3 regions of the Actinomadura keratinilytica genome follow, and region 2 is predicted to be linked to each of the others. Evidence: predicted binding sites of a transcription regulator. Region 2 holds the regulator's gene; each other region holds the start of a gene.

Region 1 (4,437 bases), on a different contig from region 2:
GCTCGCCCCTGGCGATCCAGCCGTACACGGCCGCGGCGCGTTCCAGCAGCTCGTCCCGGGTGAGGGTGTAGTGCGCCAGGGTCGGCCGGGTCAGGAACAGCGAGCCGGCGGCGTTGAGGCGCTGCGGGTCGAACGGCGGGACCTGGCCGCTGGCCGCCCCGTACAGCGCCAGCGTCCCGCGCGGACGCAGGCTCTCCAGGCTGCCGTCGAACGTGGCGGCGCCCACACCGTCGTACACCGCGGCGACGCCCTCCCCGCCGGTCAGCCGCCGCACCTCGGCCGCGAAGCCGTCGTAGCCGACGACCTCGTCGGCGCCGGCCTCGCGCGCCAGCCGCTCCTTCTCCGGCGTCGACACCGTGCCGATCACGCGGGCGCCGCGCAGCTTGGCGATCTGCGTCAGCAGCAGCCCCATGCCGCCCGCGGCCGCGTGCACCAGCACCGTGTCGCCCGGCCCCACCGCGTAGGTGGAGTGCGTCAGGTAGTGCGCCGTCATGCCCTGCAGCAGGGACGCCGCCGCGTCCTCCAGGCTCAGCCCGTCGGGCACCGGGACGGTCCGGTCGGCGGGGACCACGGCGCGCTGGGCATAGGAGCCGAGCACGCCCTGCCAGGCCACGCGGTCGCCGGGCGCGACGCCGGTCACCCCCTCGCCGACCGCGGCGACCGTGCCCGCGCCCTCCATGCCCGGCGCGAACGGGGGCGCCTGCTTGTAGGCGCCCGTCCGGAAGTACACGTCGATGTAGTTGACGCCGCTGGCGGCCAGGTCGATCAGCACCTCGCCGGGGCCGGGCACGGGGTCCTCGCGCTCGACGGGCTCCAGCACCTCCGGGCCGCCGTGGCGGCCGACGACGATCGCGCGCATGTCGTGGTGTCCTCTCCGGTCATCGGTGTGCGTCCCCAACGCGCCGGGGCATGACGATCATCCCGCACCGGTGCGGCGTGCTCAGATCCACCCGGGCAGGTCGTCGTGCGCGACTGAGATGATCTCGTCCACCCGCGCCGCGAGGGCGGCCGGGTCCCACACGTCCTGCCGGGCGCACTCTTCGAAGGCCACGCGCGTCGCCCCGGCGAAGAAGGCGACCAGCAGGCGGGGGCGGATGTCGCGGGCCGGGTCCACGCCCTGGCGGCGGGCGATCGCGGCGGCGAGGGTCTCCTCGGTCGCGGCGAACCGCGCCATCTGCCCCGCGGCCAGCGCGGGGGTCCCCTCCACGACCCGCAGGACCCGGCGGAACCGCCCGGCGTCGGCGGGATCGCCCTCGGCGATGGCGCGCAGCAGGCCGCGCAGCGCCTCGAACAGCGCGGTGAACGGCCGCTCGCGGGCGGGACGGGCCGCCAGCTCCGCCAGCAGGAGGTGGTCGAACTCGCTCATATAGCCGAACAGCACGTCCTCCTTGGCGGCGAAGTAGCGGAAGAACGTGCGCTGCGACACCTGCACCGCCGCCGCGATCTCGTCGATGGTCGTCTGCTCGTACCCCTGGGCGAGGAACAGGTCGAGCGCGGCGTCGATCAGGGCCATGCGCGTGCGCTGCTTCTTGCGCTCGCGCAACCCCGCGCGCGCCGGGGCGTCCGGGCGCCGCGCGCTGCCTGTGCCGTCGCCGCCGGCGGGGTCGGCTGCGGTCATCGGCGGGCTCCTTCGGGACCGTTCTGCGGTGTTGGCAGCGGTCTATCACGGGCCGCCTCCGCGGCGGGCCGCCGGGCGGGGCGCGGCGGGAAACGGCCGGACGTCGTCACGGAACGTAAGGGTTAAGTGGCTCTCTGTTCCGTACCCTCGGTGCCGGGGCGGGGGAGGAAGAAGTCGACCCGAGTTCCCGGTTCTCCGGTGCCGATCTTTCGTCGCCGGACATCCTGGGAGTAGTTACCGAAGGTCGCCGTCCGGACGCCCGGTGTCGCCGGACGGCGGTCACTTCTACGGTGAGGCGGCTGATCGCGGTGTCCGTTGTCGACGCGCAGAAGATCGCCGAGGTGCGGCGGCATCATCTCGCGGCACTGGCGTACGAGGTCGAGGCGCGCGGGCTGCGCTGGCGGCTGGCCGGTCCCGAGGAGTCGGTGCTGTGCGTACTGAGTACGGTGTCCCGGCGGCGCGCCATGGTCGTGGCCACGCCCGCCGGAGACGGGTGGTCCTACCTGTGGGCGGGCGGCGGCATCGCCCCGGTGACCCAGGTCGCCGCGGTCGCCGACCGGCTGGTGCGGCTGCTGGCCTGACGCTCTGACCTGCGCTTTCCCGCGGGCGGCCGGATGTCGGCCGCCCGCTTTCGCCTTGCCGGGCGGTCCCCCGCCTCCCTAGACTTGGCACGAACAGTTGTTCGAACTCGCCGCATGCCTTCCCCCGTGCGGTCATCGCTTTTCTGCAGGCGGGGGAGGGGAATGACACGCGTATTCGGCGACCCGGTCGAGGTGTGGGTGTCCGACGGGCGCCCGGCCCGGTTCGTCTGGCGGGGACGGCTCTACACCGTACGCCGGATCCTGGAGCACTGGGTCACGACGCGGGACTGGTGGCGCGAGCGGCAGCCGGAGGCGGAGGTGACCGGCGAACGGGAGTTCTGGCGGGTCGAGGCGACCCCGGACCGGGAGATCGGCGTGTACGAGCTGCGCTACGACGCGGCGTCCGGCGACTGGATGCTGTCCCGGGTGTGGGACTGAGGGCGGCGCGCCGTGCACCTGCATGTCGCCTCCGCCTACTCCCTCCGGTACGGGACGGCCCCGCCGCGGGCGCTGGCGGCGCGCGCGGCCGACCTGGGCATGCGGACCCTGGCCCTGACCGACCGCGACGGCCTGTACGGCGCGGTCAAGCACGTCCTGGCCTGCCGGGACGCGGGCATCAGACCGGTGCTCGGCGTCGACCTCGCCGTCCCCGCCCCGGAGGAGCACGCGTCCGGCGCCCGCCCCGCGCGCCGCTCCCGCCCGTCCGCCGAGGCCGCGCACCGGATCGTCGTGCTGGCCGACGGGCCCCGCGGCTGGGCGTCGCTGTGCCGCCTGGTCAGCGCCGCCCACGCCCGCGGCGAGCGCACCCGGCCGGTCGCCACCCGCGAGCTGGTCGGCGAGCACGCGGGCGGGCTGGTCGTGCTGCTCGGCCCCGCCTCCGACGTGGGACGCGCCGTCGCCGAACGCGACCGCGACCTGGCCGCGGCCCGGCTGGCGGCCTGGCGCGCCACCGCCGAGACGGTCCTGGAGATCGTCGACCACCAGGGGCCCGGCGACGGGTTCCGCGCCGCCCGGATGCTCGCGCTGGCCCGGGAGGCCGGGGTCCCGGCGGTGCTCGGCAACGCCGTCCGCTACCTGGACAAGGCCGACCACCCCGTCGCGCAGGTGCTGGACGCGGCGCGGCGGCTGGCCCCGCTGCACCGCCGCCACCTCGACGACACCACCGGCCAGGCCTATCTCAAACCGATCCCGCTGATGCGGCGCGTCGCCGAACTGGCCTGCGGCGCGGACGCCGCCGACGAGCTGATGGCCGCCACGCTGCGGCTCGGCGACCGCTGCGCCCTGGACTCGCCCGCCGATCTCGGCATGGGCGCCCTGCACCTGCCCGACGTCGCCGGCGACGCGCACGCGCTGCTGGCCGCCCGCTGCCGGGAGGGGCTGGCCCGCCGCGGTCTGGAACGCTCCACACGGGCCGCCGACCGGCTCGCCGCCGAGCTGGGCGTCATCGCCCGCAAGGGCCTGGCCGCCTACTTCCTCACCGTCGCCGACGCCGCCGCCCTCATCCGCGGCCGCGGCATCCGCTGCGCCATCCGCGGCTCGGGCGCCGGCAGCCTGGTCAACTACCTGCTGGGCATCGGCGACCTGGACCCGCTGCGGCACGACCTGCTGATGGAGCGGTTCCTGGCCGACAGCCGCCCCGGCCTGCCCGACATCGACCTGGACGTGGAGTCGGCGCGCCGCCTGGAGGCCTACGAGGCGCTGTTCGACCGGTTCGGCCGCGACAACACCGCGTGCGTGTCGATGATGGAGACCTACCGGGCCCGCAGCGCCATCCGCGACGTGGGCAACGCGATCGGCCTGCCCCCGCAGGAGATCGACGCCATCGCCAAGGCGTTCCCGCACATCCGCGCCCGCCAGATCCACGCCGCCCTGCACGACCTGCCCGAACTGCGGCAGAGCAACCTGTCCCAGGGCCGCCTGGAGGTGCTGTTCCGGATCGCCGAACGGCTCGACGGGCTGCCCCGCCACATCGCCATGCACCCCTGCGGCGTCCTGCTGTCGGGCGGCACGCTGCGCGACCGCAGCCCGGTCGAGACCAGCATGCTCGGCTTCCCCATGAGCCAGTTCGACAAGGACGACGTCGAGGCGATGGGGATGCTCAAGCTCGACGTCATCGGGGTGCGGATGCAGTCGGCGATGGCGCATGCGGTCGCCGAGATCGCCCGCGTCGAGGGCACCCGGATCGACCTGGAGGCCGTGCCGCGCGACGACCCCGCCACCTACGAGCTGATCCGCTCC
Region 2 (4,437 bases):
CCGATCCCGATCGTGCACTGCCCGTCCTGCGGCGAGGTCCCGGTGCCGGACGACCAGCTGCCGGTGCGGCTGCCCGACGACCTGCGCGGCGCCGACCTGCGGCCCAAGGGCACCTCGCCGCTGGCCGCCGCCGAGAACTGGGTCAACGTGGACTGCCCCAGGTGCGGCGGCGCGGCCAAGCGCGACAGCGACACCATGGACACCTTCGTCGACTCGTCCTGGTACTACTTCCGGTACTGCTCGCCGGACTACGAGGACGGGCCGTTCGACGTCGAGAAGGTCCGCAAGTGGATGCCGGTCGACCAGTACACCGGCGGCGTCGAGCACGCCATCCTGCACCTGCTGTACAGCCGGTTCTTCACCAAGGTGCTGTACGACCTGGGCATGGTCGACTTCACCGAGCCGTTCACCCGGCTGGTCAACCAGGGCCAGGTGATCCTCAACGGCAAGGCGATGTCCAAGTCGCTGGGCAACATGGTCGACCTGGGCGAGCAGATCGAGCAGTGGGGCGTCGACGTGGTGCGCCTGGCGATGCTGTTCTCCGGGCCGCCCGAGGACGACATCGACTGGGCCGACGTGTCCCAGCCCGGCATGGTCAAGTTCCTGGCGCGCGTGCACCGCATCGCCACCGAGGTGGCCTCCGCCCCCGGTACCGACCCTGCGGGCGGCTCGGTGGACCTGCGGCGCGTCACCCACCGCACCATCGACGAGGCCACCACGCTGATCGAGCAGCACCGCTACAACGTGGCGATCGCCCGGCTGATGACGCTGGTCAGCGCCACCCGCCGCGCCATCGACGAGGGCCCCGGCCCCGCCGACCCGGCCGTGCGGGAGGCCGCCGAGACGATCGCGGTGCTGCTGTCGCTGTTCGCCCCCTACACCGCCGAGGAGGCGTGGGAGCGGCTGGGCCGCGAGCCGTCGGTGGCGACCGCGGGCTGGCCGCAGGCCGACCCGTCCCTGCTGGTGCGCGAGTCGGTGACCTGCGTGGTGCAGGTCGCGGGCAAGGTCCGCGACCGCCTGGAGGTGCCGCCCGACATCGCCGAGGACGAGCTGGAGCGGCTGGCGCTGGCCTCCGCCAAGGTCAACGAGGCGCTGGCCGGCGCGCGGGTCCAGCGCGTCATCGTCCGCCCGCCCAAGATCGTGAACATCGTCCCGGCCAAGTGAGCACCCTGCACATCCTGCGGCTGCGCTACCGCGGAGCCGAGGAGGAGGCCGCTCCGCACGTGCCCGCCCACGCGGCGTACCTGGACCGCCACCACCGGGCGGGCACGTTCCTGGCCTCGGGGCAGACGGTGCCGTCCGAGCAGGGCGGCGCGATCATCGCGCGCGGGACCGACCGCGCCGAGATCGAAAAGATCGCCGAGAATGACCCGTTCGTCTGCGCGGGCGTGGCCGAATACGACATCATTACAGTCGATGTGGGCCGGATCCATCCGGCTCTGGCGGGACTGGTCGGCGTCGGCCCGTCCCGCGTCCGCGCCCCGGGAGAACCGCCCGGCTGACGCGGCGCATCGGCCGCGCAGCCCGCGGTCCAGGCACCGGCGGGCCCGAATCCGAGCCTGACGGCCGCGAGCGGAGATCCACCGCCGCGGCCGTATCTCGGCGTGGCCTGGCGGGCGCGCCTGGGCGCGGGCGCCGAGCGGCGGTCGTGGACGAGCTGGAACTGGAATGGGTGGAGACGAGTGCGTCCGCACGCGGTTGTCGAGGTGACGCCCCCCGCGTCGAATGCGGGGCGCACGCGAACGCCCGCCACCGCCCTGGGGGCCGGTGACGGGCGCGCGGGAGTGACCTGGCCGCGCCGGGCCGGGACGTCACATCTTGCGCAGCACGGCGACGACGCGGCCCAGGATCGACGCCTCGTCGCCGGGGATCGGCTCGTAGGCCGGGTTCTGGGGGACCAGCCAGATGTGGCCGTCGCGGCGCTTGAAGGTCTTGACGGTGGCCTCGCCGTCGATCATCGCGGCGACGATGTCGCCCTGCTCGGCCACCGGCTGCTGGCGCACCACCACCCAGTCGCCGTCGGCGATCGCCGCGTCGATCATCGAGTCGCCGGTGACCTTCAGCAGGAAGTGGGTGCCCTCGCCGACCAGCTGCTTGGGCAGGGTGAACACGTCCTCCACGGCCTCCTCGGCCAGGATCGGACCGCCGGCGGCGATCCGTCCCACCAGCGGCACGTAGGCGGGGGCGGGGCGCGGCGCGGTGTCCTGCCCGGCACCGGGCGCGTCGGGGGTGTCGGTGTCGGTGCGCACCGGCGTGGCGCCCGGGACCCGCACCTCGACGGCGCGCGGCCGGTTGGGGTCGCGGCGCAGGTATCCCTTGCGCTGCAGCGCGCGCAGCTGGTGCGACACGCTGGAGGTGCTGGTCAGGCCGACGGCCTCGCCGATCTCGCGCATCGACGGCGGGTAGCCGCGGCGCTGCACCGAGTCGCGGATCACCTCCAGCACCATGCGCTGCCGCTGGGTCAGACCCGCCTCGTCCATGGGGCCGTCGGGCAGCTCCCGGACCTTGGTCATTGTTCGTCGCCTCCCGACGCTCGCTCTGTCACTCCTCGCCGAACGTTATCGCGTCCGGCTGCAATGATCAAACAATTGTTCGAAGAATGTACTCGCGTTTCTCGGGGGGCTGCGGTACAACATCGTACAGACGTTCGATCGAATATTCATTCGAAGATCGGCTGTCGGTCACGAAGGGGACCGAGATGGCGGGTTCGCTCCACCCACACTGCATAACGGCCGAAGCTCCGGCCCTCACCACGCATGTCCGCCCCGCGCCGCCCCTGGGGGCTCCGGCGGAGGGCGCGTGGGACGAGTTGCGGCTGACCAGACGCGGCCGCATCGTGATGATCGGCCTGCTGGCGGTGCCGCTCCTGGTCGTGCTGTGGCTGACCGCGACGGCCCGCGCCGGCGCCGGCGGCCCCGACGCCTCCGACCCGAGCGTCCGCCCGGGCAAGACGGTCGTCGTCGGCCACGGCGACTCACTGTGGACGATCGCCCGGCGCGAGCGCCCCCGCGACGACACCCAGCTGCTGGTCCGCCGCATCATGGACCTCAACAACCTGTCCACCACGATCGTCCGCCCGGGCCAGCGCCTGCGCCTCCCCGCCCACGACTGACCCCCGGCTTCACGCCGTCGCGCTTCCGCAGCGGCCTCCAAGCCCACGCTCGCCGAGCCGGAGGCGGCACCTGCCCTGCCGACGCGGCGATGACCGAAGGCTCGGCCCCCGGCGCCCCGGGGACCGAGCCGCCGACCGGGAGCGGGACACCCTGACGGCGGAAAGTCCGAGTCCGGCGGGGATCCGCCAGCCCGCCCGGCGGCTAGAGCACCGGCACATAACAGGTACGCGAACAACGCCCATCCGGGCGTTTCGGCTCCGTCACGCACCGCAGAGCCCAAGACCGGCCGCTTGCCAAGGCACCAGAACATGCGCCGACGAGTGCACCTGCAAGACAGCTTCAGCGCTGCTTCGGTGACCGGGGCAGTCGAAGGGCCGGACGGCGGGATGCGGGCGATGGCGGTCGCCGGGTGAAGGCGCGAGAGTCCTGGTTGCTGAGATGTGGGCCTGGGGAGACGCCTTCAGGGGGCGGACTGGCTCGGCCGAGCCTTGAGCGGCGATGCGCGTACCTGCGGGTGTCCGGGTGATGTCCGCCGGTTGCCTCCGTCTCGCCTATAGCCGCATTGCCGCTTTGGTGGCTGGGGGAATCGACGGGCTGGGATGGCGTGGTTCGGGCGATTCCGACCGTGACGGGGGAGGTCTGGGCGCGGGATGCAGGGCCCGGGGAGACGCCTTCGGGGCCGGCGGGCTGGCTTGGTCGAGGCTTGGGTGGCGGTGCGCGTACCTGCGGGTGTTCGGGTGATATCTGCCGGGTTGTTTCGGCCTGTTCCATAGCGGCAGCGCCGCTTTGGTGACCGGGGCGGTCGAAGGGCCCGGGGTGGCGTGGTGCGGGTGGTTTCGACCATGAGGGTTGCCGGGGCGGGGCAGGAGGTCTGGTAGCGGGGGTGCGGGGCCTGGGGAGACGCCTTCAGGGTGGCGGGCTGGCTTGGCTGAGGTTGGGGGACCGGTACGGGTATCAAGGCGTGTTTCGAAGTGAGGTGAGCGTCGCCGTGGCATCGCCGCCACGATTCCGACCCACGGGAGCCCAGGCCCGGCAGCGGCGGTCGTCTACCCCCTTCGACCCGGCCGGCTGCAGGGCCCGCCATGCCATGGAGTGCGGCGTCGACCACTTCGAGCGCCACCGGGCCGCGGCCACCCGCTACGACAAGATCTCCGACCGCTACCGAGCCCCCGGTGGTGCGCGCTTGGTGCGGCGAGTGGCGCTGCCGCGTCGACACTAGAGCCGGTTGGTGACGTTGCGGCGTCGGTGGGGCCGGTTGTGTCGGAGACGGGCGGGCGACTGTCGTCCCGGCCCGCTACCGGCGGTGTCACGGAGCCGCACAGGC
Region 3 (4,437 bases), on a different contig from region 2:
GACCACGGCCGCCATCCGTCGAGCCACCCGCCTGAGCATCCACTTCCGACCCGACACCCGTCAGCGCATCACCGGACGCGGCGTCATCACCGCTGCCGTCGTCCGCCGCGTCGCCGCCCCGCGTATCGGATGCCGGTTCGTCGGCCCTCGGCATCCGAGCGAAGGCGCCAACACGGCCACGGCCGCCGTTCGGCAAGCGGTCTGCCTGAGCATCCGCCTCCGGGCCGATACTCGCCGACGCACGACCGGACGCCGCCTCATCGGCGCTGTCGTCGCCCTCGGTGTCGCCCTGTGGCTTGTGAAGGGGCCGGGGGCGCTCCGGGGCGGATGTGCGGAGCTCTGCGGCGGCCGCCTGCGTTTCGGGGGCATGGCTCTGCGCCGTGCCAGGGGTGTTGCGTGTCGGGTCGCTCGTGCGCTCTGCGGGACGGTCGGCTTCCTCCAGCCAAGGGTTGGCCGGCCGGGGGCCGTCGGAAGGGGTGGGGGCCGGTGGGCGCCCGCCAGGTCCGGCCGCTTCGGGGGCTGCCGTTGGGGCTTTCCTCGGTCGCTTCGCAGGACCTCCGGTGACCTGCTCAGGACCGTCTTGGAGCGGCCCGGGCGGCCCGGCCTGCTGGAGCGGCAGGGCCTGCTCGGGGGCACCGGGCGAGGCGGCCTCCTGTGAGGTCGAGTCAGCGCTCCTAGCGGTGCCCGTGTCGTCCGGGTCGAGGTTCGGCGTGCCGGATCGGTCGGTGGAGTCGCCGAAGTGCTCGGTCTCAAGGGTGGCGGCCCCGGCCTGGGGTGCGGCGGTCGGTGCCCGGGGGCCGCTCGTTTCGGCGGCGAGGGGCTGGGCCGTGCCGGTGCCGACCGGTTCGGAGGGGCGAGGGGCGGCTTCGGCCCACGGGTTGGCGCCGGACGACGGCGGGGTCCAGGCGGGACGCTCGGGTGGCGGCGCCAAGGGGAACGGGAGCGGGCCCGCCTCCCCCTTGGACCGTGCGGCGGGCTCACCCCACGGGTTGGCGGGGATCCGCTGCCGCTTCGGCGGGCGGGGCGGCTCGCCCCAGGGGTTGTCGGCCGGCGGGATGAGCCATGCGGGCGTGCCGGGTGCCCCGTCGCCGGGTGATTCGCCGGGTGATTCGCCGGGTGACTCGTCGGGTGGTTCAGGGTGAGCGCTCATCGTGGCCCTCGGGAGCGGCGGCGCCATCGGGGAAGGACCGTGCACCGGTCCGCCGGTGCCGGGCAAGGCGCCGCCGCCCTGCATACGAGATCATCGCCCACTCTTCGTCAGTAGTCACCCGGATCGGCGGATTCCCCGTCAGGAATCACCGGGCTTGGCGCTTTTGGCGCCCTTGCGCGCCGTGGCGGCCGCGGTCCGGGAGGCGGCGGGCGCGGCCGACGGGGCGGCGGCCACGGCGGTCTCCGGAGCCTCCTTGTCGAGCCTGGGGCCGACGCCCAGCTTCTCCTTGATCTTCTTTTCGATCTCGTCGGCGATGTCGGGGTTGGCCCGCAGGAAGTTGCGGGCGTTCTCCTTGCCCTGGCCGAGCTGGTCGCCCTCGTAGGTGTACCAGGCGCCGGACTTGCGGACGAAGCCGTGCTCGACGCCGAGGTCGATCAGGCCGCCCTCCCGGCTGATGCCCTGGCCGTAGAGCAGGTCGAAGTCGGCGGTGCGGAAGGGCGGGGCCATCTTGTTCTTGACGACCTTGACGCGCACCCGGTTGCCGACCGGCTCGGTGCCGTCCTTGAGGGTCTCGATGCGGCGCACGTCCAGGCGGACGGAGGCGTAGAACTTCAGCGCCCGGCCGCCGGTGGTGGTCTCGGGCGAGCCGAACATCACGCCGACCTTCTCGCGCAGCTGGTTGATGAAGATCGCGGTGGTCTTGGTCTGGTTGATCGCGCCGGTGAGCTTGCGCAGGGCCTGCGACATCAGGCGGGCCTGCAGGCCGACGTGGCTGTCGCCCATCTCGCCCTCGATCTCGGCGCGCGGCACCAGCGCGGCCACCGAGTCGATGACCACGATGTCGATGGCGCCGGAGCGGATCAGCATGTCGGTGATCTCCAGCGCCTGCTCGCCGGTGTCGGGCTGGGACACCAGCAGGGCGTCGATGTCCACGCCGAGCTTGCGGGCGTACTCGGGGTCGAGCGCGTGCTCGGCGTCGACGAACGCGGCGATGCCGCCGTTCTTCTGCACGTTGGCCACCGCGTGCAGCGCGATGGAGGTCTTACCGCTGCCCTCGGGGCCGTAGACCTCCACGATCCGGCCGCGCGGCAGGCCGCCGATGCCCAGGGCGATGTCGAGGGAGATCGAACCGGTCGGCACGACCTCGACCGGTGCCCGCGCCTCGTCGCCCAGCCGCATCACCGAGCCCTTGCCGAACTGGCGCTCGATCTGGGCCAGTGCCGTTTCGAGAGCCTTCTCCCGGTCGTTCGCTGCCATTGAGGTGCCCCTTGTCTGTCCGGTGCTGTCGCGGCCCGGTGAGCCCGGCCGATTCACGGGTGACGTTACGGGGAGCCACCGACAGTTTCGAGATGCCGGCCGGCGTGTGGATAACGTCGCGTGCGCGGCTCACTCTACCGAACATCCGTTCGATCATGAGATCGTGTGGTGTTTTGACCCGGAATCTCCGTGCGCCGGGCGCCCCGGACGCCGTACGCTGGCGCAGTCACGGAGGGTATGACCATGACGCTGACCGTCCTATTCTGCGTCGATCCGCTCCACCCCCGGCGCGTTGACCCACACTTCGCCCGCGAGGCCGCCGCCGTGCGGGACCACTACGGCGAGACGGCCCTGATCGACCACGACGCCCTGCGGCGGGGCGATATCGACTCCGCGATACGGGCCGTCCCCGACGATCTCGGGCCCGCCTGGTACCGCGGCTGGATGATGACCAGCCGCGAGTACGCCGCCCTCGCCTCGGCCCTCAAGCAGCGGGGCACGATCCTGCTCACCCACCCCGAGGACTATCAACGCGCGCATGAGCTGCCGGGCTGGCACGACACGTTCGCGGGTCTGACGCCGCACAGCGTGTGGCGGCCCGTGGACCCGCGCGGGGACCCCGGCGACCTGGCCGAGCTGGTGCGGCCCCTGTCCCCCGGCCCCGCCGTCGTGAAGGACTACGTCAAGTCGCGCAAGCACGAGTGGGAGCAGGCGTGCTTCGTGCCGGACGTCAGGAACCTGACGCAGCTGCGCTCGGTGGTGGCGAAGATGATCGCGCTGCAGGACGACTTCCTGGCGGGCGGGATCGTCGTACGCGAGTACGAACGCTTCGACGGCGCCGGCGAGGCGCGGGTGTGGTGGGTGGACGGCGAACCCGCGCTGGTGGGGCCGCACCCCGACAACCCCGACGTGGAGATCGAACCGGAGTACGAGGCGGTGGCGCCCGCCGTGCGGAGCCTCGGCTGCCGGTTCATCACCACCGACATGGCGCGCCGCGAGGACGGCCAGTGGCGGGTGGTGGAGGTGGGCGACGGCCAGGTCAGCGACCTGCCGTCCACGGTCGACCCGATGGACCTGTACGCGCACCTGCCGATCCCCGACTGAGCGGGGCGGGGCGCGGACGCACGGTGACGCACCGCACTCGGGAGCGCGTATCCATATCGGGGGGAACCGGGACAGCAGCGGCTTCCGTCCCATGATCGAGCACCCCTAAGCTATGGCTCCGCTACGCGGATCCGTCGCCGGCGGGCACCTTTCACCCCCGGTTACGGAACCCGCCAAGCGGTCGCCGTCTCGTTTCGTAAGGACGTGTCCCTTGCCCCCACAGGACATCCCGCGGCCCCGGCTCAGTTCCCGGGCGGTGAAGATCGGTATGGTCAGCGCCCTGTCGCTCACGCTGGTGGCCTGTAGTTCCAAGACGACGATCGCGTACTGCGTGGACCGCCGGGCCATCCCGACAGGGAACGTCCAAGGCGGCTACAAGGTGGTCCCCGACTTCTTCTGCGAGCGGACCTACTCGTACACCTCCCCCGACTACGGCCGCTACTTCTGGTACTACGGCGGCAGGCGCAGCAGCGACAGCTCCGGCTCCTCCTATGTCTCCGGCGGCAGCCACTACGCCCCGAGCAGGGGCAAGATCAAGTCCAGCACCGGCAAGACCCTCCGCGGAGGGTTCGGCGGCAGCGGACGCAGCGGGAGCTGACGTTGCGACGCGTCCGTTCCGCGCCCCGGCCCGACTGGACCACCCGGATCGAGGCCCAGGGGCTGGCCTTCCACAGGACCGCCCACCCGGAGCACCTCTCCCGCCCCTACTGGGACGAGTCCGTGCACTACGACTTCGAGATGGACGAGGTGCTGGCCCTGGAGGAGGTGGTGGAGGAGCTGCACCGCATGTGCCTGCAGGTGGTGGAGCATGTGGTGAAGACCGGCCGCTACCACGTGCTCGGCATACCCGAGTGGGTGGCGCCCCTCATCGAGGAGTCGTGGCGCCGCAGGGACCCGCACCTGTACGGGCGGTTCGACCTGTGGTA

Evidence for each region. Region 2 encodes LexA, which represses DNA repair genes until DNA is damaged. Its sites were predicted from a motif close to TCGAACANNTGTTCGA; they were not measured.
Region 1: a site for LexA is predicted at 2,289-2,304, ahead of ABD879_RS22600 (DUF6504 family protein). Genes of this name have one in related genera too.
Region 3: a site for LexA is predicted at 2,545-2,560, ahead of recA (recombinase RecA). Genes of this name have one in related genera too.

What each region holds. Positions count from the first base shown of each region.
Region 1 covers NZ_BAABDO010000081.1:12,847-17,283, reverse strand. The annotation lists gene ABD879_RS22615 (quinone oxidoreductase family protein) at 1-859, opposite strand, end outside; gene ABD879_RS22610 (TetR family transcriptional regulator) at 941-1,618, opposite strand; gene ABD879_RS22605 (hypothetical protein) at 1,909-2,199, shown strand; gene ABD879_RS22600 (DUF6504 family protein) at 2,362-2,637, shown strand; gene ABD879_RS22595 (DNA polymerase III subunit alpha) at 2,650-4,437, shown strand, end outside.
Region 2 covers NZ_BAABDO010000044.1:36,410-40,846, reverse strand. The annotation lists gene leuS (leucine--tRNA ligase) at 1-1,164, shown strand, start outside; gene ABD879_RS16135 (YciI family protein) at 1,161-1,502, shown strand; gene lexA (transcriptional repressor LexA) at 1,812-2,513, opposite strand; gene ABD879_RS16125 (LysM peptidoglycan-binding domain-containing protein) at 2,699-3,112, shown strand.
Region 3 covers NZ_BAABDO010000032.1:46,944-51,380, forward strand. The annotation lists gene recA (recombinase RecA) at 1,289-2,407, opposite strand; gene ABD879_RS13520 (ATP-grasp domain-containing protein) at 2,651-3,511, shown strand; gene ABD879_RS13525 (hypothetical protein) at 3,723-4,109, shown strand; gene ABD879_RS13530 (glutathionylspermidine synthase family protein) at 4,112-4,437, shown strand, end outside.